Regions from separate parts of the Streptomyces sp. NPDC048106 genome, predicted to be linked through region 2. Evidence: predicted binding sites of a transcription regulator. Region 2 holds the regulator's gene; each other region holds the start of a gene.
What was found. The regulator HrcA, encoded in region 2, represses chaperone genes, less so after heat shock. The targets are predictions, from matches to a motif close to TTNGCACTCNGNNNNNCNGAGTGCNAA.
Positions count from the first base shown of each region.

Region 1: the regulator HrcA is predicted to act here: its motif matches at 6,087-6,113, upstream of groES (co-chaperone GroES).
Region 3: the regulator HrcA is predicted to act here: its motif matches at 3,803-3,829, upstream of groL (chaperonin GroEL).

Region 1 covers NZ_JBEZND010000010.1:84,485-92,094, reverse strand. The annotation lists gene AB0927_RS13190 (extracellular solute-binding protein) at 1-680, opposite strand, end outside; gene AB0927_RS13185 (LacI family DNA-binding transcriptional regulator) at 784-1,821, shown strand; gene AB0927_RS13180 (LCP family protein) at 1,972-2,973, shown strand; gene AB0927_RS13175 (methyltransferase domain-containing protein) at 2,987-4,168, opposite strand; gene AB0927_RS13170 (polysaccharide deacetylase family protein) at 4,260-5,198, shown strand; gene AB0927_RS13165 (hypothetical protein) at 5,397-6,017, shown strand; gene groES (co-chaperone GroES) at 6,260-6,568, shown strand; gene groL (chaperonin GroEL) at 6,690-7,610, shown strand, end outside.
Region 2 covers NZ_JBEZND010000027.1:35,757-43,366, forward strand. The annotation lists gene AB0927_RS25440 (SpoIIE family protein phosphatase) at 1-1,691, shown strand, start outside; gene hemW (radical SAM family heme chaperone HemW) at 1,759-2,991, shown strand; gene AB0927_RS25450 (DUF3097 domain-containing protein) at 2,992-3,789, opposite strand; gene AB0927_RS25455 (MBL fold metallo-hydrolase) at 4,001-4,723, opposite strand; gene hrcA (heat-inducible transcriptional repressor HrcA) at 4,892-5,908, shown strand; gene dnaJ (molecular chaperone DnaJ) at 5,909-7,045, shown strand; gene AB0927_RS25470 (nitronate monooxygenase) at 7,132-7,610, shown strand, end outside.
Region 3 covers NZ_JBEZND010000056.1:34,086-41,695, forward strand. The annotation lists gene AB0927_RS36885 (trehalose-6-phosphate synthase) at 1-122, opposite strand, end outside; gene AB0927_RS36890 (glucosyl-3-phosphoglycerate synthase) at 206-1,150, opposite strand; SAM riboswitch class I at 1,300-1,469, shown strand; gene thrC (threonine synthase) at 1,488-2,771, shown strand; gene AB0927_RS36900 (MoaD/ThiS family protein) at 2,768-3,046, shown strand; gene AB0927_RS36905 (cold-shock protein) at 3,490-3,693, shown strand; gene groL (chaperonin GroEL) at 3,991-5,616, shown strand; gene AB0927_RS36915 (NADH:flavin oxidoreductase) at 5,844-6,968, shown strand; gene AB0927_RS36920 (hypothetical protein) at 7,020-7,601, opposite strand.

The DNA.
Region 1 (7,610 bases), on a different contig from region 2:
CCGATCCGGTCGACCAGGTACTCCAGCCACATCAGCTCGGGCCACATGTCCGCGCCGCCCAGCGCGAAGGGGGTGATTCCGGCCTTCTTCAGCTTCTTGTTGATGTCGAGCAGCTGGTCCCAGGTGGTGGGCGGCTGGAGCTTCTGCTCGGCGAAGAGGGTCTTGTTGTAGAAGAGGATCACGGGCTGCATGCCGCGCATGGGTATGCCGTAGGCGCGCCCGCCGAGGCCGCCGGCCGTGATCACCGAGGGCAGGAAGCCGTTCTGCAGAACCGGGTCCGACTTGATGATGTCGGTGAGGTCCACCAGCTGCTTGGCGTCCCGGTACGCCTTGATCGAGCCGCCGCCCCAGTTGAAGAAGATGTCGGGCGCGTTGGGCGAACCCATCGCGGTGCGCAGCTTCGTCGGGTACTCGGAGCCGGGCACCTTCTCCAGCTTGATCTTGCCCTTGGCCTTCTTCGCGGCGGCCGACGCGTTGAACCGGTCGATCGCCTGGACCTGGACCTTGGCGTCACCGTCGCCGTATACGAAAGCGGTGAGCGTACCCCCGCCCCCGGACCCTCCCGAGGAGCCGCAGGCCGTGAGTCCGGCGGTGCCGGCGGCGACAAGTGTGGTGGCACCGGCGCCGAGCATCCAGCGCCTGCTGAACGTGCGCCCGCCGTTGGACGTGGAGGACTCCATGCTGGCCTCTCGCAATGTTTCGAGTTGCGTTCCGAATGTTCCGGGAACGTATGGCGTAACAAGGGCTTCGTCAAGAGGTTGCGCAGGGATTACGATCGCGTGCATGAAGCCTGGGAAGCCCGTGGAAACGCAGTCCGCGACGCTCGCGGAGATCGCCCGAGAAGCGGGGGTGTCCGCTCCGACTGTTTCGAAGGTCCTCAACGGCCGAGCCGACGTCGCACCCTCGACCCGTTCCCGTGTCGAGGAGCTGCTGCGCGCCCACGGCTACCGGCGCAGGCGCGCCGAGGCCTCCCGCTCGCCGCTGATAGACCTGGTCTTCCACGAGCTGGAGAGCGCCTGGGCGATGGAGGTCATCCGGGGCGTGGAGAACGTGGCGCAGTCGGCGGGGCTCAGCGTGGTGCTGTCCGAGTCCGCCGGGCGGCTCACCCCCGGCCGCTCCTGGGCCGACCAGGTCGCCGCCCGCCGCCCGCACGGAGTGGTGCTGGTCCTGTCCGAACTGGACATCGCCCAACAGGCGTTGCTCACCAGCCGGTCCATCCCGTTCGTGGTGGTGGACCCGGCCGGCGACCCGGGCCCTGACGTGCCGTCCATCGGCGCCACCAACTGGCAGGGCGGGCTCGCGGCCACCCGGCATCTGGTCGAGCTGGGCCACACCCGGATCGGCGCGATCAGCGGCCCGTCCCGGATGATGTGCAGCCGCGCCCGCATCGACGGCTACCGTGCCGCCCTGGAGACGGCCGGGCTGCCCGTCGACCCCTCCCTCGTGGTGGCCGGGGACTTCCATCACGACGCCGGCTACCGCCTGGGCATGGAGCTGCTGCGCCGCCCCGACCGGCCCACCGCGGTCTTCGCGGGCAACGACCTCCAGGCCGTGGGCCTGTACGAGGCCGCGCGCGAACTCGGGCTGCGCATCCCGGAGGACCTCAGCGTGGTCGGCTTCGACGATCTGCCGGTGGCCCGCTGGGTGGGCCCGCCGCTGACGACCGTACGGCAGCCGCTGACCGAGATGGCCGAGGCCGCCGCCCGCATGGTGCTCGAACTGGGCAGCGCGCACGAGGACCGGGTGGCCACCCGGATGGAGCTGGCGACCAGCCTGGTGGTGCGGTCGAGCACGGCGGAGGTGCGCCGGCCGACGGCATGATCGAAAGTTTCGACGGGGCGTCGGCCGCCCGCCCCCGATGAGAATTCCCCAAGAAAACCCTTCCGTGCCGCCTCCGCTAACAATCCCCTAATAATTCGGACTTACGTTCCTGTCGTGACGCGACACGAGGAGCACGGGCGGCGTTCGAGAGTGCTGAGGATCGCCGGCCTCACCCTGGCGGCGGCCCTGGTGCTGGGCGTGGCCACCGCCGGCTATGCGTATTGGCACCTGGACCACAACATCAAGGGCGTCGACATCGACAGCGCGCTCGGCGACGACCGCCCCGCGCACGCGATGATCGCCCCGTCCCCGAGCGCCACCACGGCCGCGGCCGCCCCGCTCCCGGCCGGCTCCCTCAACATCCTGGTGCTCGGCTCGGATTCGCGCAGCGGCGAGGCCGACAAGGAGCTGGGCGGCGGCGACAGTTCGGGCGCCCGCTCGGACACCGCGATGGTGGTGCACCTCGACGCGGGCCGCACCCGCGCCACCGTGGTCAGCATCCCGCGCGACACCCTCGTCACCCGCCCCTCCTGCCCGCTGCCCTCCGGGGGTTCGACGGCGGTGGCGTACGGCTCGATGTTCAACAGCGCCTTCTCGGTGGGCGGTCCGGTGTGCGCGGTCAAGACGGTCGAGTCGGTCACCGGCGTGCGCATGGACCACTTCATCGAGATCGACTTCTCCGGCTTCGCCAAACTGGTCGACGCGCTCGGCGGGGTCGACGTCACCACGGGCCAGGACATCGACGACGACAAGAGCCACCTGCATCTGAAGGCCGGATCGCATCACCTCGACGGCAAGCAGGCGCTGGCCCTCGCCCGCACCCGGCACGGCATCGGCGACGGCAGCGACCTCGGCCGCATAGGTCTCCAACAGCTCCTGGTGAAGGCCCTGTTGGAGCGGATATCCGGCACGAACCTGCTCACCGACCCGACCAGGCTGTACCGGGTCGCCGACGCGGTCACCAAGAGCCTCACCACCGACACCGGCCTCGACTCGCTGGACGAGCTGACCGAGTTGGGCAAGAGCCTGAAGGGGCTCGGCGCGGACCAGGTACGGACCGTGATGATGCCGGTCGTCACGGCGCCCTCGGACCCCAACCGGGTGATCGCGAAGGAGCCGGACGCCGGGAACCTGTGGGCGTCGCTGCGCTGACCGCCCGGCCGGCTCAGGGGCCCGCCGGCGGCCGGGCGGGCCCGCCGACCAGCATCGTGGGCGCCCCCGCGACCCGGGTGAGGAACACGGTCGCCGCGTTCGGCCCCTGCGGTCTGACCTTGCGCCGCAGCTCCTCCGGCTCGACCGCCGACCCGCGCTTCTTCACGGTCAGCGTCCCGACCCCGCGCTCGCGCAGCAGCGCCTTCAACTTCTTCACGTTGAAGGGGAGTTGGTCGGTGATCTCGTAGGGGGTGGCGTACGGGGTCGGGTGCAGCTCCGCGGCGGTGACGTACGCGATCGTCGCGTCGATCAGCCCGCCGCCGACCTCCTCGGCCACCTCGGCGACCAGGTGCGCGCGGATCACGGCGCCGTCCGGCTCGTACAAGTACCGGCCCACCGGCCGCACTTCGGGATCCGGCAGCCCCCGTCCGAGCAGGGTGCGCGGGCCGGGCAGCAGGGTGGCGCGCACCGCGCCCGGCGCCCCGGTGCCGAACCAGAGCACCGCCTCCTTCACGTCGCCGCCGTCCGAGATCCACTCCGCCTCGGCCTCGGCGGGCACCGCCTCGTGCGGGATGCCGGGGGCGATCTTCAGCGCGGCGCGCGGCGCCCGGCGGGCGGCGGCCACGGCCCAGGACAGCGGCGGTGAGTACGCCTCGGGATCGAAGATCCTGCCCCGCCCGCCGCGTCTGGCCGGGTCCACGAACACGGCGTCGTACCCCGCGGTGTCCACCTCCGTGACATCGGCCTCCCGCACCTCGATCAGGTCGCCCAGGCCGAGGGCCTCGGCGTTCGCCCGCGCCACGGCCGCCGTCAGCGGGTCCCGGTCCACGGCGAGCACCCGGATCCCGGCCCGCGCCAGCGCGATGGCGTCCCCGCCGATCCCGCAGCACAGGTCGGCCACCGAGGACACCCCGAGATCGGTCAGCCGCCGGGCCCGGTACGCCGCCACGCTCGCCCGCGTCGACTGCTCGACCCCGTTCGGCGTGAAGAACATCCGCTCCGCGTCCGCCGCCGCGAACTTGGCCGCCGCGCGCTGCCGCAGCCGGGCCTGGCCGAGCGCGGCCGACACCAGTTCGGCGGGGTGGTCGCGGCGCAGCCGGGTGGCGACGGCGAGCTCGTCGGCCGGGGCGGTGCCGCGGACCTCCGCGAGGAGGGCCCGGCCTTCGGGGGTGAGGAGAGGAGCGAGGTCGTTCACCGGGTCATTGTGGGCCAGTCGGTGGATGGCGCGCGTCACGGCGGCGTTGTCGGCGGGGGCGCGCGGGCGGGGCCTGCGAAGATCCAGCACCATGCGACTAGTAGTACAAAATGACAAAAACCGGGCGTTCGGGTCCGGGGTGACACCCGGCCGCCGGAAGCGTGGCGTCGCCCTCGGCTGCGGCGCCGCCGTCCTCGCCGCCACCGCACTCGTCACCGGCTGTTCCGGGTCCGGGCCGGACGCCGTCCGCCCGGCGGCCGGGCAGGGCGCGGCCGGCCACGCGGCCCCGGACCCCCGCGCCGCCGAACACACCCGCATGGTCGCCGCCGCCAGGCGCTGGGGCCTGGACGAGGTCCCGATCGCGCCCCCGCCGCCCCCCGCGGTCAAACCCACCATCACCGCGCGCGCCGGCTTCGAGGTCGACCACCAGGACGACTGGGACCTGCCGCCGGTCTTCACCACGGTCCCGACCAGGAACAAGGTCGTCTTCCTCACCATCGACGACGGCTCGGAGAAGGACCCCCGGTTCCTGCGGATGATGCGGGACCTGAAGATCCCCTACACCGCGTTCCTCAGCAACTACCTGGTCAAGGACGACTACGGCTACTTCCGCACGGCGCAGTCCTACGGGAACACCGTCGACAACCACACCCTCACCCACCCCTATCTGCCGGGGCTGTCCTACGAGGAGCAGAAGCACGAGATCTGCGACATGCAGGACATCATGCTCAAGCAGTACGGCAGACGCCCGACCGTCTTCCGGCCGCCCTACGGCAACTACAACCAGGACACCCTGGTCGCCGCCAAGTCCTGCGGCATCAAGTACGCCCCGATCTGGAACGAGGAGGTGTACGTCGACCACTGGGAGTACCGCGAGGACGACCAGCGCCTGCGCCGGGGCGACATCGTCCTCACCCACTTCCGCGGCCGCAGCGACTGGGACGGCACCATGGTCGACGACATGCGCCGCTTCCTGAACAAGGTCACGCGTGAGGGGTACGCGGTGGCGCGCCTGGAGGACTACCTGTGAGGTGGGCGCCTCCGCGGCGGGGTCGGGGTCGGGTGGGCTGTCGGTGGAGCGGGTGCTCGAAGTGCGAGTGGTCGAGGGGAAGCCGGAAGGGCTTTCGTTCGGCCGGGTGGGCGGATGGTCTTCGGTGAGGCGGTCGGGAGTCCGGGCGGCCGGCCGGGCGGACGGCCGGTGGCGAAGCGGGCGCCCGGGGCGGCGCCCGTGAGGCGGCGCGTGCGGGGCGCGGCCGTGGTGTGCGCCTGGGTGCTCGCCCCCACCCTGTTCCTCACCGGCTGCGCCCCGTCCGTCGCCCCCATCGAGCGCCTGGGCAAGAAGGCGGCGGAGGGCGTACGCCCGCGCGCCCATCCCCTGGCGGCGCCCCCGTCGGGCCGCGCCCTGCCCCCGGTCGTGGACCACGTCCCCACCCGCGACCGGGTCGTCTTCCTCACCTACGACGCCCCCGACCACGACCCCCGCTTCACCGCCACGGTCCGCCGGCTCCGCCTCCCGGTGAGCCGGTTCACCCCCGAACGCACGACCCTCGCGGGAGCCTCGTACGCCGCCCAGCGCGCCGCGCTCTGCGCCCGCCGCACCCGGCTCCTGCGCCCGCCCCGGGGTGCGTACGACGCGACGACCCTGCGCGCGGCCGCCGACTGCGGCGTCACCGGCATCGTGCTCTGGCGGGCCGTCCTGACCCCGGCGGGCCTCGCCTACCCCCGAGGGCCCCGCCACCTCCGCCCCGGCGACATCGTCCGGCTGACCCCCGGAGCCGCCACGGCCCCTCTCCTGCGGGCCATCCGGGAGCGGAACCTGACGGCCGGAAACCTCCGGGACTACCTGTAGAACGACCGGCCGACACCGCTCACCGGACGACCGCGCGCACCCGGGATCCGGCCGACGCGCCACGCGTCATTGGCACTCCGCTTGACCGAGTGCTAATCCCGGTCATAGTCTCGGCTCTGGCACTCCCCACTGGAGAGTGCCAACAAAGCGACGGGCAGGTCCGGCACCCGCGACGACGGATCGACCTGGTCGCCACCTCAGACAGTTAACCCCGTGAGATCTCCGAAGGGGGAGGTCGGATCGTGACGACCGCCAGCTCCAAGGTTGCCATCAAGCCGCTCGAGGACCGCATCGTGGTCCAGCCGCTGGACGCCGAGCAGACCACGGCCTCTGGCCTGGTCATCCCGGACACCGCGAAGGAGAAGCCCCAGGAGGGCGCCGTCCTCGCCGTGGGCCCGGGTCGCTTCGAGAACGGCGAGCGGCTTCCGCTCGACGTCAAGGTCGGCGACGTCGTCCTGTACAGCAAGTACGGCGGCACCGAGGTGAAGTACAACGGCGAGGAGTACCTCGTCCTCTCGGCTCGCGACGTTCTCGCGATCATCGAGAAGTAACTCACCCCGAGCAAACCTTTGCACTGAGCTGCGCCCCTGGCCCCCGCGACCGATAACGAAGCCGGGCGCCCGGGGCGCAGTTCGTCTTTTACCCACAGATTTCGAGAGGGCTCCCGCTGTCATGGCGAAGATCCTGAAGTTCGACGAGGACGCCCGTCGCGCCCTCGAGCGCGGCGTCAACAAGCTGGCCGACACGGTGAAGGTGACGATCGGCCCCAAGGGTCGCAACGTCGTCATCGACAAGAAGTTCGGCGCCCCCACCATCACCAACGACGGTGTCACGATCGCCCGCGAGGTCGAGATCGAGGACCCGTACGAGAACCTCGGCGCGCAGCTGGTGAAGGAGGTGGCGACCAAGACCAACGACATCGCGGGTGACGGCACCACCACCGCCACCGTGCTCGCCCAGGCGCTGGTGCGCGAGGGCCTGCGGAACGTCGCCGCCGGCGCCTCCCCGGCCGCCCTGAAGAAGGGCATCGACGCCGCCGTCAAGGCCGTCTCCGAGGAACTGCTCGCCACGGCCCGTCCGATCGACGAGAAGTCCGACATCGCCGCCGTCGCCGCGCTGTCCGCCCAGGACCAGCAGGTCGGCGAGCTGATCGCCGAGGCGATGGACAAGGTCGGCAAGGACGGTGTCATCACCGTCGAGGAGTCCAACACCTTCGGTCTGGAGCTGGACTTCACCGAGGGCATGGCCTTCGACAAGGGCTACCTGTCGCCGTACTTCGTGACGGACCAGGAGCGCATGGAGGCCGTCCTCGACGACCCGTACATCCTGATCCACCAGGGCAAGATCGCCGCCATCGCGGACCTGCTGCCGCTGCTGGAGAAGGTCATCCAGGCCGGCTCCAAGCCGCTGCTGATCATCGCCGAGGACGTCGAGGGCGAGGCCCTGTCGACCCTGGTCGTCAACAAGATCCGCGGCACCTTCAACGCCGTCGCGGTGAAGGCCCCCGGCTTCGGCGACCGCCGCAAGGCGATGCTCCAGGACATGGCCGTCCTCACCGGCGCCACCGTCATCTCCGAAGAGGTCGGCCTCAAG
Region 2 (7,610 bases):
ACGCGCTGGCCGAGGCGCCCGTGGCGCCCCGGCTCGTCGACGACGCCATGGCGGTCGTCAGCGAGCTGGTCACCAACGCCGTGGTGCACGCGGGCACCGAGATATCCCTCGACTGGTACCTGGACGACAACGGCGCGTTCGTGGTCGAGGTCGGGGACCGGCACCCGGCCCGGCCGCCGCGGGACGCGACCGCGGGCGAGCCGTCGTACGACATCCCGGAGTACGGCCGCGGCCTGCGCCTGGTCGGGGCGCTCGCCGAGTCCTGGGGGGTCACCTACCGCACCGGCGCCAAGTCGGTGTGGGCCAGGCTGCCCGCGGGCGGCAGCGAGCCGCCGGCCCCTCCCGGGGCGCAGGACCCGCTGGAGGTCGCCGAGGACCTGGCCCCCCAGTCGCAGCGCGCGGACAGCGACCGGGACTGGCTCGGCCGGGGCGCGCTGTCCTTCCTCGCCGAGGCCTCCGACCTGCTCGCGGGCCAGCTCGACGAGAACCTGGTCACGGCCCTCGCCGGCCAGTTGATCGTGCCCCGGCTCGCCGACTGGTGCGCGGTGTGGCTGGAGGACGAGGCGTCCGCGCGCGGCGGGTCCTACGAGGGCCCCGCCCGGGTCTGGCACGCCAGCGAGAACCGCATCGAGGACCTGCGCCTCGCCCTGGAGAAGGAGCCGCCGCTCGCCGGGGACGCCGCCGGTCTCGGACCCGAGGCGTACCCCTGGCCCGGGGACGCGCTGGGCGCCCACGGCGCGGACGGTACGGCGCTGGCGTACCGGCTGGTCGCGGGCGGCCGGCCGCTGGGCACGCTGGTCATCGGGCGGTGCGGGCTCGAACGCTTCCCCGACGAGATCACCGGCCTGGTCGAGGACCTGGGCCGCCGGGTGGCCCTCGCCATCGGCGCGGCCCGGCAGTACGCCCGCCAGGCCACCATCAGCGCCGTGCTCCAGCGCGGTCTGCTGCCCGGCGCGGTCGCCGAGATCCCCGGGATGACCAGCGCCCTGGTCTACGAACCCTGCGACAAGAACGGCCCCAGCGGCGACTTCTACGACCTCTTCCCGGCGGGCGACGGCCGCTGGTGCTTCGCGATCGGCGACGTGCAGGGCAAGGGCCCGGAGGCGGCGGTCGTGATCGGCCTCGCCCGGCCCTGGCTGCGGCTGCTGGCCCGCGAGGGGTACCGGGTCGCCGACGTCCTCGACCGGCTCAACCAGCTCCTCCTGGACGACGCCACGGAGGCCGCGGACGCCGCCGCGCGCGCCCTGGTCGCCGTGGACGGCCGCGGGGAAGGCCCGCAGACACGCTTCCTGTCCCTGCTCTACGGCGAACTCACCCCGCACGACGGCGGGGTCCGCTGCACCCTCGCCTCGGCCGGGCACCCGCTGCCGCTCGTCCTCGGCCCCGACGGCACCGTGCGCACCGCCGCCCGCCCCCAGACGCTGCTCGGCGTGGTCGAGGACGAGACCTACACCAGCGAGACCCTCGACCTGGGGCCCGGCGACAGCCTGCTGTGCGTCACCGACGGGGTGACCGAGCGGCGCTGCGGCTCCCGCCAGTTCGACGACGCCGACGGCCTCGCCACCGCCCTCGCCTCCTGCGCCGGCCTCACCGCCGAGGAGATCGCGGAGCGGATCAGTCACCTCGTCCACACCTTCGGCGAGGCCCCACCGGAGGACGACCTGGCCCTGCTGGTGCTCCAGGCGGAGTGACGGCGCGGCACCACGGTCCTCGGGCTCGACGGCCGGGGTACCGGCGGCGGTGCTGGACAATGGGCGTATGCCTTCCGCACTCCCCGACGGTGAGCCCGTACCCGACGACGGCGCGCTGCCCGCGCACGCGCTCGACGGGGCGGCGGAGCGTCCGCTCGGTTTCTACCTGCACGTCCCGTACTGCGCGACCCGCTGCGGGTACTGCGACTTCAACACCTACACCGCGACCGAGCTGCGCGGCACCGGCGGGGTGCTGGCCTCCCGCGACAACTACGCGGACACCCTCGTCGACGAGGTCCGGCTCGCCCGCAAGGTGCTCGGCGACGACCCGCGCCCGGTGCGCACGGTGTTCGTCGGCGGCGGCACGCCCACGCTGCTGGCCGCCGACGACCTCGTACGGATGCTGGGAGCGATCCGCGACGAGTTCGGGCTCGCCCCGGACGCCGAGGTCACCACGGAGGCGAACCCCGAGTCGGTCGACCCGGCCTACCTCGCGACGCTCCGCGCGGGCGGCTTCAACCGGATCTCCTTCGGGATGCAGAGCGCCCGGCAGCACGTGCTGCGGATCCTCGACCGCACCCACACCCCCGGCCGGCCCGAGGCATGCGTGGCGGAGGCCCGCGCGGCGGGCTTCGCGCACGTGAACCTCGACCTGATCTACGGCACCCCGGGCGAGAGCGACGACGACTGGCGGGCCTCCCTCGACGCCGCGATCGGCGCCGGCCCCGACCACGTCAGCGCCTACGCGCTCATCGTGGAGGAGGGCACCCAGCTCGCGCGCCGGATCCGCCGGGGCGAGATCCCGATGACCGACGACGACGTGCACGCCGACCGCTACCTGATCGCCGAGGAGACCCTCTCCGCCGCGGGCTTCTCCTGGTACGAGGTCTCCAACTGGGCCACCTCCGAGGCGGGCCGCTGCCTGCACAACGAGCTGTACTGGCGGGGCGCCGACTGGTGGGGCGCGGGCCCCGGCGCCCACTCCCACGTGGGCGGCGTCCGCTGGTGGAACGTGAAACACCCCGGCGCCTACGCCGCCGCCCTCGCCTCCGGCCGCTCCCCGGGCGCGGGCCGCGAGGTGCTGTCCGCCGAGGACCGCCGCGTCGAACGCGTCCTGCTGGAACTGCGCCTGAGCGAGGGCGTGCCCCTGTCCCTCCTGAAGGACCAGGGCCTCGCCGCCTCCCGCCGCGCCCTGGCGGACGGCCTGCTGCGACCCGGCCCGTACGACGAGGGCCGCGCCGTCCTCACCCTGCGGGGACGGCTGCTGGCGGACGCCGTGGTCCGGGACCTGGTGGACTGATCAGGCGCCCGTGACGAAGTCGATCAGCTCCTCCACCCGCCCCAGCAGCTCGGGCTCCAGGTCCTTGTAGGAGGTCACGCGCCTCAGGATCGCCTGCCACACCGCGCCGGTGTTGTCCGCGGGCCAGCCGAGCGCCCGGCACACGCCCGTCTTCCAGTCCTGGCCCCTGGGCACCTCCGGCCATCCGGCGATGCCAAGCGACGCCGGTTTCACCGCCGCCCAGATGTCGATGTACGGGTGGCCGACCACGAGGGCGTGCTCGCTCGTCACCGACTGGGCGATGCGCCATTCCTTGCTGCCCGGCACGAGGTGGTCCACGAGGATCCCGAGGCGGGCGTCGGGGCCGGGGGCGAAGTCGGCGACGATCGAGGGGAGGTGGTCCACGCCCTCCAGGTACTCCACGACGACACCCTCGACGCGCAGGTCGTCGCCCCAGACCTTCTCGACCAGTTCGGCGTCGTGCCGGCCCTCGACGTAGATGCGGCCGGCGCGGGCCACGCGGGCGCGGGCGCCGGGCACGGCGACGGAGCCGGACGCGGTGCGGGCGGGGCGCGCCGGGCCGGACGAGGGCCGTACGAGGGTCACCACCCGGCCCTCCAGGAGGAAGCCGCGGGGCTCCAGGGGGAACACCCGGTGCTTGCCGAAGCGGTCCTCCAGGGTCACCGTGCCCGCCTCGCAGCGGATCACCGCCCCGCAGAACCCGGTGCCGGGCTCCTCCACGACCAGCCCCGGCTCGGCGGGCACCTCCGGCACCGGCTGCGGCTTCTTCCACGGCGGGGTCAGGTCGGGCGAGTACACGCGGGGGCGCGGGCCCCGAGGGCCCTCGTTGGAAGGGCCGTGGTGGGAGACGGGCAGAGGGGGGTGCGGGTCCGAAGGGCCCTCGTTGGAAGGGCGGTGGTGGGAGACGGGCAGAGGGGGGTGCGGGTCCGAAGGGCCCTCGTTGGAAGGGCGGTGGTGGGAGACGGGCGGGCGCATTCGGATGACGATAGGAGAAGCGGCGGCGCGGCGCTCACGACACGCCGAAACGCGTGGCCAGCGCGTCCCGTTGGCGTCGTACGAAGGCCGCGTCGACCACCGCGCCGTGACCGGGCACGTACAGCGCGTCCTCGCCGCCCAGCGCCAGCAGCCGGTCCAGCGCGTCCGGCCAGCGCGACGGTACGGCGTCCGGGCCCGCCTGGGGTTCGCCGGACTCCTCCACCAGGTCGCCGCAGAACACCACCTCCGGATCGCCCGGTACCAGGACCACCAGGTCATGGGCCGTGTGGCCGGGGCCGACGTTGGCCAGCAGCACCTGGCGGCCCGCGCCCAGGTCCACGGTCCGCTCCCCGGAGACCAGGTGCTTCGGCGGCACCAGCGCCAGTGCCGCCTCGTCCGCATCCGCCGCCGGGAGCCCGTGGTGGACGGCGTCGTGGCGCAGCTCGTCCCGCCCGCGCAGGAACAGCGTGTCCGCCCCCACCGCCGCGTAGACCGCCGCCCCCGCGAACGCCGCCGTCCCGAAGACGTGGTCGAAATGCACGTGGGTCAGCGCGAGATGGGTCACACGCCCGCCCGCCAGCGCCTCCGCCGACGAGCGCAGCCGCGCCCCCTCCGCCAGGCTCGACCCGGCGTCCACCATCAGCGCCGCCCCGGCGCCCAGGACCAGCCCCGCCGTGCAGTCCCAGCCCGGCAGCCGGCACCGCCCGACCCCGGCGGTCAGCCGCTCCCAGCCCCGCTCTTCCCAAGTCACCGTCATACCGCGACGCTAGCCGGAGGGAGGCGGAAGGGGCACCGACCTTGCCGGGTGCGTACCCCACGGCCGTACACTGGGCCGGGGAACTCTGGCACTCGCATGCGAAGAGTGCCAGGACGGACACAAGAGGGCGGCCGAGGGGCCGGGAACACGTGCTGGAGGTGCGCGCGAATGCTGAGTGAACGCAGACTTCAGGTGCTGCGCGCCATCGTCCAGGACTATGTCGGCACCGAGGAGCCGGTCGGCTCCAAGGCCCTGACCGAGCGGCACAGCCTGGGCGTGTCCCCGGCGACCGTGCGCAACGACATGGCGGCCCTGGAGGACGAGGGGTACATCGCGCAGCCGCACACCAGTGCGGGGCGCATCCCCACCGACAAGGGCTACCGGCTGTTCGTCGACAAGCTCGCGGGCGTCAAGCCGATGACCGCGCCCGAGCGGCGAGCGATCCAGAACTTCCTGGACGGCGCCGTCGACCTGGACGACGTCGTGGCGCGCACGGTGCGGCTGCTCGCGCAGCTGACCCGCCAGGTCGCCGTCGTGCAGTACCCGTCCCTGACCCGGTCCACCGTGCGGCACGTGGAACTGCTCGCGCTCGCCCCGGCGCGCGTGATGCTCGTGCTGATCACGGACACCGGCCGGGTCGAGCAGCGGATGGTCGACTGCCCGGCGCCCTTCGGCGAGGCGTCCCTCGCGGACCTGCGCGCGCGGCTCAACAGCCGGGTCGCGGGCCGCCGGTTCGCGGACGTGCCGCAGCTGGTCGAGGACCTGCCGGACGCCTTCGAACACGAGGATCGCGGTACGGTCTCCACGGTGCTCTCCACCCTTCTGGAGACACTGGTCGAGGAGAACGAGGAGCGGCTGATGATCGGCGGCACCGCCAATCTCACCCGCTTCGGACACGACTTCCCCCTCACGATCCGGCCCGTCCTGGAGGCCCTTGAGGAGCAGGTCGTGCTCCTCAAGCTCCTCGGCGAGGCGAAGGATCCGGGCATGACCGTGCGCATCGGGCACGAGATCGCCCACGAAGGACTCAACTCAACCTCCGTGGTGTCGGTGGGCTACGGTTCGGGCGGCGAGGCGGTTGCCAAGCTCGGCGTGGTCGGACCGACCCGCATGGACTACCCGGGAACGATGGGAGCGGTACGCGCAGTGGCACGGTACGTCGGACAGATCCTGGCGGAGTCGTAAGTGGCCACGGACTATTACGCCGTTCTCGGCGTGCGCCGCGACGCGTCGCAGGATGAGATCAAGAAGGCGTTCCGGCGGCTCGCGCGCGAGCTGCACCCGGACGTCAACCCCGATCCGAAGACCCAGGAGCGGTTCAAGGAGATCAACGCCGCTTACGAAGTGCTGTCGGACCCGCAGAAGAAGCAGGTCTACGACCTCGGCGGGGATCCCCTCTCGCAGTCCGGCGGCGCCGGCGCGGGCGGCTTCGGGGCCGGTGGCTTCGGCAACTTCTCGGACATCATGGACGCGTTCTTCGGCACGGCGTCGCAGCGCGGGCCGCGCTCGCGCACCCGGCGCGGCCAGGACGCGATGATCCGGATCGAGGTGGAACTGGACGAGGCGGCCTTCGGGACGACCAAGGAGATCCAGGTCGACACCGCGATCGTCTGCAACACCTGCAACGGGGAGGGCGCGGCCCCGGGCACGTCCGCGCAGACGTGCGACATGTGCCGCGGCCGCGGTGAGGTCTCGCAGGTCACCCGGTCCTTCCTGGGCCAGGTCATGACCTCGCGGCCGTGCCCCCAGTGCCAGGGCTTCGGGACGGTCGTCCCCACGCCGTGCCCGGAGTGCGCCGGTGACGGACGGGTCCGCTCGCGTCGCACGCTGACCGTGAAGATCCCGGCCGGCGTCGACAACGGCACCCGGATCCAGCTCGCCGGCGAGGGCGAGGTCGGCCCCGGCGGCGGTCCGGCCGGTGACCTGTACGTCGAGATCCACGAGCTGCCGCACTCCACCTTCCAGCGGCGCGGCGACGACCTGCACTGCACCGTGACGATCCCGATGACGGCGGCGGCGCTCGGCACCAAGGTGCCGCTGGAGACGCTGGACGGCCTCGAAGAGGTCGACATCCGTCCCGGCACCCAGTCCGGGCAGTCGATCCCGCTGCACGGCCGGGGCGTCACGCATCTGCGGGGCGGCGGCCGGGGCGACCTGATCGTGCACGTCGAGGTGCAGACGCCGACGAAGCTGGATCCCGAGCAGGAGCGGTTGCTGCGCGAGCTGTCCAAGCTGCGCGGCGAGGAGCGGCCGCAGGGCCAGTTCCAGCCGGGCCAGCAGGGGTTGTTCTCGCGGCTGAAGGACGCGTTCAACGGGCGCTGACCGGGCGTGTAGCGGAATATGCCGCGGAATATGCCGGTGGAGACACCCGATTCGGACTTGTTCGGAGGACATGACACCATGCGGTCATGTCCTCCGTGCTGACCGATCTTCTCCGTCACCCGATCGTGCAGGCCCCCATGGCGGGGGGTGTCTCCGTGCCGGAGCTGGCCGCCGCCGTGGGCGAGGCCGGCGGGCTCGGGTTCCTGGGCGCCGGGTACAAGACGGCCGACGGCATGTACCAGGAGATCAAGCGGCTGCGGAGCCTCACGGACCGGCCCTTCGGCGTGAACCTGTTCATGCCGCAGCCGGAGCACTCGGAGAGCGGCGCGGTCGAGGTCTACGCCCATCAGCTGGCCGGCGAGGCCGCCTGGTACGAGACCGAGCTGGGCGATCCGGACAGCGGCCGGGACGACGGCTACGACGCCAAGCTCGCGGTGCTCCTGGACGATCCGGTGCCGGCCGTCTCCTTCCACTTCGGCGTGCCGAGCCGGGAGGCGCTGGAGCGGCTGCGGCGCGCGGGGACCGTCACCCTGGTCACCGCCACCACCGCCGAGGAGGCCGTCGC
Region 3 (7,610 bases), on a different contig from region 2:
AGGCCCGAGACCAGTCCGCCGCCGCCCCGCTTGGCGCGCAGCGAACCGTCCTCGCCCGCCTCGTACGAAACCGGGCCGCGATTGGACGCGACCAGCACCTCAGCGTCGTGCGTGGAAGCCATGGTCCAGAACCTAGCCCGGCCCGGAAACACTCAAACCCACCGACCACTGCGGAAGCCGGTCGCCACGGGCCGCACCCGAGCTTTCACGCCACCCGGCGCCGGGCGTACTCCGCGATCTCCGTCATCGGCGGCCGCTCCTCGGTGTCCACCGTGTAGGTGCGCGGCTCGAAGCCGGACACGCCCCGCTCGAACTGGGTGAGCGCGGGGCGCACCAGGTGGCCGCGGGCCAGTCGTAGCTGGGCCGTGCGGTAGATGGCCGCCGCCATCCGGCCGAGCGCCTGCCCGTCCTGGTGCCGGTGCCTGCGCACGCCGACGTCCACCTGGGCCAGCGCGTCCAAGCCCACCAGGTGCAGGGCGTCCACCAGCATGCCCAGCTCCACGCCGTACCCGACCGGGAACGGCAGCTGTTCGAGGAGCGAGCGCCGGGCCGCGTACTCGCCGCCCAGCGGCTGCACAAAGCCCGCCAGTTGCGGCCAGTGCATGTTGAGCAGCGGACGCGCCATCAGCTCGGTGACCCGGCCGCCCTGTCCCGCCGTCCCGGCGAGCGGGCGGTCGTACATCGCCTTGACGAGCTGCACGTCCGGCTCGGTGAGCAGCGGGCCGACGATGCCGAGGACGAAGTCGGAGGAGAACTCCCTGAGGTCCGCGTCGACGAAGCAGATGATGTCCCCGGTGGCGACGAGCAGCGAGCGCCACAGCACCTCGCCCTTGCCCCGCACCGCGGGTATCCGGGGCAGGATCGCGTCCCGGTGCACCACCCGCGCGCCCGCCGCGGCGGCGACCTCGGAGGTGCGGTCGGTGGAGCCCGAGTCGATCACCAGCACCTCGTCGACGAGCGGCACCCGCTCCACCAGATCGCGCCGGATCGCCGCGACGATCTCGCCGACGGTCTCCTCCTCGTCGAGCGCGGGCAGGACCACGCTGATGGTCTGGCCGGTGCGCTGTTTGGCCGCCAGGACCTGGTGCAAGGGACGGTCGCGCACGGACCAGGAGCGGTTGCCCATCCAGCGCTCGACTTCTTCCAGCACGGTCCCCGGCTCCTCACGTTCGTCTCGCGGTACGGACGACTATCTCAACTCTCCAGGCCTTCGGTTACAGTCTTGAGCAACGCCGATGACCATCGCATGTCGGGGGTCGCGCGCGGACACCGCCGCATCTGGCGGACACAATCGAATACCGCTCATCCAGAGGGGCAGAGGGACACGGCCCGATGAAGCCCCGGCAACCCTCCAGCCGGTTCTCGTCTTCGAACGTTTCGACTTTTCGACGCTTCGAGCAGCGAGGCTCCCGGCTAGGGAAGGTGCCAATTCCGTCTCACGGCGAGGTGCGTCGTGAGGAAGATGAGGAGAAAGGGCCTCGCCTCCCATGGCTGTGCAGACAGTTGCAACCTCCGAAACTCCCACCGTCGATCTCGGTCCCGCCGCGGCGCTGAGCTGTCGCGAGTGCGGCCACCGCGTGCCGCTCGGCCCGGTCTTCGCCTGCGAGGAGTGTTTCGGCCCGCTGGAGATCGCCTATGACTTCTCCGCCTACGACACCGAAGAGCTGCGCAAGCTGATCGAGGGCGGCCCCGCCAACATCTGGCGCTACGCCCCGCTGCTGCCGGTCCCGGCCGACGTGGCCAAGAAGCCGAACATCAACCCCGGCTGGACCAAGCTCGTCCAGGCCGACAACCTGGCCCGCGAACTCGGCGTCACCGGCGGTCTGTACGTCAAGGACGACTCCGGCAACCCGACGCACTCCTTCAAGGACCGGGTGGTCGCCCAGGCCCTGGAGGCGGCGCGCGCCTTCGGCTTCACCACCCTGTCCTGCTCCTCCACCGGCAACCTGGCCGGCGCCGTCGGCGCCGCCGCCGCCCGCGCGGGCCTGCGCTCCTGCGTCTTCATCCCGCACGACCTGGAGCAGGGCAAGATCGTCATGGCCGCGGTCTACGGCGGTGAACTCGTCGGCATCGAGGGCAACTACGACGACGTGAACCGTTTCTGCTCCGAGCTGATCGGCGACCCGGCCGGCGAGGGCTGGGGCTTCGTCAACGTGAACCTGCGGCCGTACTACGCCGAGGGCTCCAAGACCCTGGCGTACGAGATCTGCGAGCAGCTCGGCTGGCGGCTGCCCGACCAGATCGTGGTGCCGATCGCCTCCGGCTCCCAGCTCACCAAGATCGACAAGGGGCTCCAGGAGCTGATCAAGCTGGGCCTGGTCGAGGACCGGCCGTACAAGATCTTCGGCGCCCAGGCCGAGGGCTGCTCGCCGGTGTCGACGGCCTTCAAGGCGGGCCACGACGTGGTGCGGCCCCAGAAGCCGGACACCATCGCCAAGTCCCTCGCCATCGGCAACCCGGCCGACGGCCCCTACGTCCTGGACATCGCCCGGCGCACCGGCGGCGCCGTGGAGGACGTGACGGACGAGCAGGTCGTGGCCGCGATCAAGCTGCTGGCCCGCACCGAGGGCATCTTCGCCGAGACGGCGGGCGGCGTGACCGTCGGCGTGACGAAGAAGCTCATCGAGAACGGCCTGCTCGACCCGGCGAAGACCACCGTCGTCCTCAACACCGGCGACGGCCTGAAGACCCTCGACGCGGTGGCCGGCACCGGCCTGACCGCCACCATCCGTCCGACCCTGGACTCCTTCCGAGAGGCTGGCCTCGCATGAGCGTGACCGTTCGCATCCCCACCATCCTGCGTACCTACACCGGCGGACAGGCCGAGGTCGCCGCCGAGGGCACCACCCTCGGCGAGGTCATCGAGAACCTGGAGAAGAACCACACCGGCATCGCCGCCCGCGTCCTGGACGACCAGGGCAAGCTGCGCCGGTTCGTGAACGTCTACGTCAACGACGACGACGTCCGTTTCGAGCAGGGCCTGGAGACCGTCACTCCGGACGGCGCGGGCGTCTCCATCATCCCGGCGGTGGCCGGCGGCTGCTGACCGGATGATCGATCATTACCTTGGGTAATGACGGTCACCGAAGGTGTCTAGGATTGCCCTCTCCGTGAGAGAAGCGGAGGGGGCAATTCTGTGTGATTGAGCGCGGTAGAGTTGGGGAACGCGCCCCCGAGCCATCGAGGGGGACCCCTCGATTCCCTTCCGCGGGCCCGATAAGAAGTAGCCAAAATGCACGGGCTTTCCGCGGCTTTTGCGTCTTTTACGGGGCCCGACTTGCCCTGAATTCAGATGAATTCTCCCCACATTCCGGATCGTTCGCGTCCAGAATTCTCGTCCAATTGACCTGTTGCAGACGGCAGTTGGACAGATACATTCAGCCGCGGTCGACGCGTTCCGGCGCACGCCCCCGCCGAATTGGGGGTGAGGTCTGACCCGGGTCCGCGAAGTGCGGATCTGTGCAAGGGCCAGTAATAGGGGAGTTAGGCATGGCTCAGGGCACCGTCAAGTGGTTCAACGCGGAGAAGGGGTACGGCTTCATCGCGGTCGACGGTGGTGCGGACGTCTTCGTCCATTACAGCGCCATTCAGATGGACGGCTACCGCACCCTGGAGGAGGGCCAGCGAGTCGAGTTCGAGATCTCGCAGGGCCAGAAGGGTCCGCAGGCCGACATGGTTCGCGTCGCCGTCTGAACGTTTCTCTGCCGAAGGGCCCGCACCTCACACGGGGTGCGGGCCCTTCGGCGTGCCCGCCCGGCGCGTTCGCCCGCGGCTGACGGGGCCGATGTACCCGCCGCAGGCGCTTGCACTCGACCATGCCGAGTGCTAATCATTGCGTTAGCACTCTGAAGGTGAGAGTGACAACGAAGGACCGGGTCGGTGAGGTCCGCGGGCCGTGTGGGGCAAGGAACCACAGGCCGGCGAACCGTCCGTCGCGGGCGCGGGCGCGGTCCGAAGGAATCACCCCCAGTCCTGGAGGGACCACTTCACATGGCCAAGATCATCGCGTTCGACGAGGAGGCGCGGCGCGGCCTCGAGCGCGGCATGAACCAGCTCGCGGACGCCGTCAAGGTGACGCTCGGCCCCAAGGGTCGCAACGTCGTCCTCGAGAAGAAGTGGGGCGCCCCCACGATCACCAACGATGGTGTCTCCATCGCCAAGGAGATCGAGCTCGAGGACCCGTACGAGAAGATCGGCGCCGAGCTGGTCAAGGAAGTCGCCAAGAAGACGGACGACGTCGCCGGTGACGGTACGACCACCGCGACCGTGCTCGCCCAGGCCCTGGTCAAGGAAGGCCTGCGCAACGTCGCCGCCGGCGCCAACCCGATGGCCCTGAAGCGCGGTATCGAGAAGGCCGTCGAGGCCGTCTCCGCCGCCCTGCTGGAGCAGGCGAAGGACGTCGAGACCAAGGAGCAGATCGCCTCCACCGCGTCCATCTCCGCCGCCGACACCCAGATCGGCGAGCTGATCGCCGAGGCCATGGACAAGGTCGGCAAGGAAGGCGTCATCACCGTCGAGGAGAGCAACACCTTCGGCCTGGAGCTCGAGCTCACCGAGGGCATGCGCTTCGACAAGGGCTACATCTCCGCCTACTTCGCGACCGACATGGAGCGCATGGAGGCGTCGCTTGAGGACCCGTACATCCTCATCGCGAACTCCAAGATCGGCTCCGTCAAGGACCTGCTCCCGCTCCTGGAGAAGGTCATGCAGTCGGGCAAGCCGCTGCTGATCATCGCCGAGGACGTCGAGGGCGAGGCCCTGTCGACCCTGGTCGTCAACAAGATCCGCGGCACCTTCAAGTCCGTCGCCGTCAAGGCCCCGGGCTTCGGCGACCGCCGCAAGGCCATGCTCGGCGACATCGCCATCCTCACGGGCGGCGAGGTCATCTCCGAGGAGGTCGGCCTCAAGCTGGAGAACGCGACCCTGGACCTCCTGGGCCGCGCCCGCAAGGTCGTCATCACCAAGGACGAGACCACCATCGTCGACGGTGCCGGCTCCTCCGAGCAGGTCAACGGCCGTGTCAACCAGATCCGCGCCGAGATCGAGAACAGCGACTCGGACTACGACCGCGAGAAGCTCCAGGAGCGCCTGGCCAAGCTCGCGGGCGGCGTCGCGGTCATCAAGGCCGGTGCCGCCACCGAGGTGGAGCTCAAGGAGCGCAAGCACCGCATCGAGGACGCCGTGCGCAACGCCAAGGCGGCCGTCGAGGAGGGCATCGTCGCCGGTGGTGGCGTGGCCCTGCTGCAGGCCTCCCAGGTCTTCGAGAAGCTGGAGCTCGAGGGTGACGAGGCGACCGGCGCCAACGCCGTGCGCATCGCCCTGGAGGCCCCGCTGAAGCAGATCGCCGTCAACGCCGGCCTCGAGGGCGGTGTCGTCGTGGAGAAGGTGCGCAACCTGACCCCGGGCCACGGCCTGAACGCCGCGACCGGCGAGTACGTCGACCTGGTCGCCGAGGGCATCATCGACCCGGCGAAGGTGACCCGTTCCGCGCTGCAGAACGCCGCCTCCATCGCCGCGCTGTTCCTCACCACCGAGGCCGTCATCGCCGACAAGCCGGAGAAGGCCGCCGCGGCCGCTCCGGGCGGCGGCATGCCGGGCGGTGACATGGACTTCTGATCGACTCTGGTCGATCGGTTTCCGTACCGAGGGCGGCACCCCCTGTCACAGGCAGGGGGTGCCGCCCTCGGACTTTCCCATGTACCGCCGGCGTGGCCCGTGTCACAGACGGCCGATTCCGGGTGCGGGAATGCTGGCCTTTGCACGACGGCTTACTTAAGCGTCTATAACAATGCACGTTCACATACCGCATGGTCAGCAACAGCCCCTCCGAGGAGACCCCACCCGTGACCGTCGACACGCCCGCCGCCTCCCGCGCGGCCCGGATACTCTCCCGCCCCATCGCCCTCAACGGCCTCACCGTCCCCAACCGGATCGTGATGGCGCCGATGACCCGGATGTTCTCCCCGGGCGGCGTCCCCGGCGAGAACGTGCGCTCGTACTACTCCCGTCGTGCCGCCGCGGGCGTCGGCCTGATCGTCACCGAGGGCACCTACGTCGGCCACGAGTCGGCCGGCCAGAGCGACCGCGTGCCCCGCTTCCACGGCGAGGAGCAGCTCGCGGGCTGGGCGAAGGTGGCCGAGGACGTGCACGCGGCGGGCGGCACCATCGTCCCGCAGCTGTGGCACATCGGCACCGTGCGCAACCAGGGCGACGCCCCTTACCCGGACGCCCCCTCCCACGGTCCCTCCGGTCTGCGCCTGAACGGCACCGCGGACGCGACGCCCATGACGCAGGCCGACATCGACGCCGTCATCGGCGCCTTCGCCGAGGCCGCGGCGTCCGCCGAGCGCATCGGCTTCGACGGCGTGGAGATCCACGGCGCCCACGGCTACCTCCTCGACCAGTTCCTGTGGGAGGGCACCAACCGCCGCACGGACGCCTACGGCGGCGACCCGGTCGCGCGCACCCGGTTCGCGGCGGAGATCGTGGCGGCGGTCCGCGAGGCGGTCTCGCCCGACTTCCCGATCCTCTTCCGCTACTCGCAGTGGAAGCAGGAGGCGTACGACGCCCGGCTCGCCGAGACCCCGCAGGAGCTGGAGGCGATCCTGACCCCGCTCGCCGCGGCCGGCGTCGACGTCTTCCACGCCTCCACCCGCCGCTACTGGCTCCCCGAGTTCGACGACTCCGACCTCAACCTCGCGGGCTGGACGAAGAAGCTCACCGGCAAGCAGACCATCACCGTCGGCTCGGTCGGCCTCGACGGCGACTTCACCGGCGCCTTCGCCGGCGAGGGCTCCCCGGTGCAGGGCATCGACGACCTGCTCGACCGCCTGGAGGCCGACGAGTTCGACATGGTCGCGGTCGGGCGCGCGCTGCTCCAGGACCCGCAGTGGGCGGCGAAGGTGCTCGCCGGCCGGGTGGCGGAGCTGGCGCCGTACGACGCGGCGTCGCTGAAGACGCTGAGCTGAGGCGTGCTTCCGAGGCCGTGCCGCTGAGGCCCGTGACTCCGATGCCGTGCCTCAGACGCCGCCGATGTTGCCGTTCAGCGGCTCGATGTCGACGCGCACCGGGGTGCCCCACACGCGGAGCACCTCGTAGTCGGTGAACTCGTGCACGAGCCGGTACGCCATCGCGGGCCGCGCGCCGCGCCGCTGGGCGGCGAGGTAGGCCTCGGCCTCCTGGCGGTCTCGCCGGGGGGTGCCGCAAAGCTGCCACTCCTGCCCGTTCCACAGCTCCGGCAGCCAGCGCTGCTGGGGCTGTGGGCGGTCGCCCCGGACGCCGTACCGCGACGGCGCGGTGGCCACCGGCTCCGCCGGGCCCGGCCTGCCCTGGTACTCCGACCGGCGGGCGGCCCGGCGCCGCGTCTCGCACAGCAGACACAGGTCCGGCGCGCTCTCGTCCACCGGGCCGTGCGGATGCTCGGCGCAGCGCGTGGCCGGCGCGTTCGTCCCGACGCTCTCCTCCAGCAGGTCCAGCGCCCTGCGCAGATCCGTCCTGATCTCGTGGAGCCGCCCGTCCGGTGTGTCGGCGGCCAACGCCTCCCCGTGCTCGCCGAGCAGCCGAAGCGCTCGGCCCAGGGCGGTCAGCTGGGCGTGATTCATGGTGGTGGT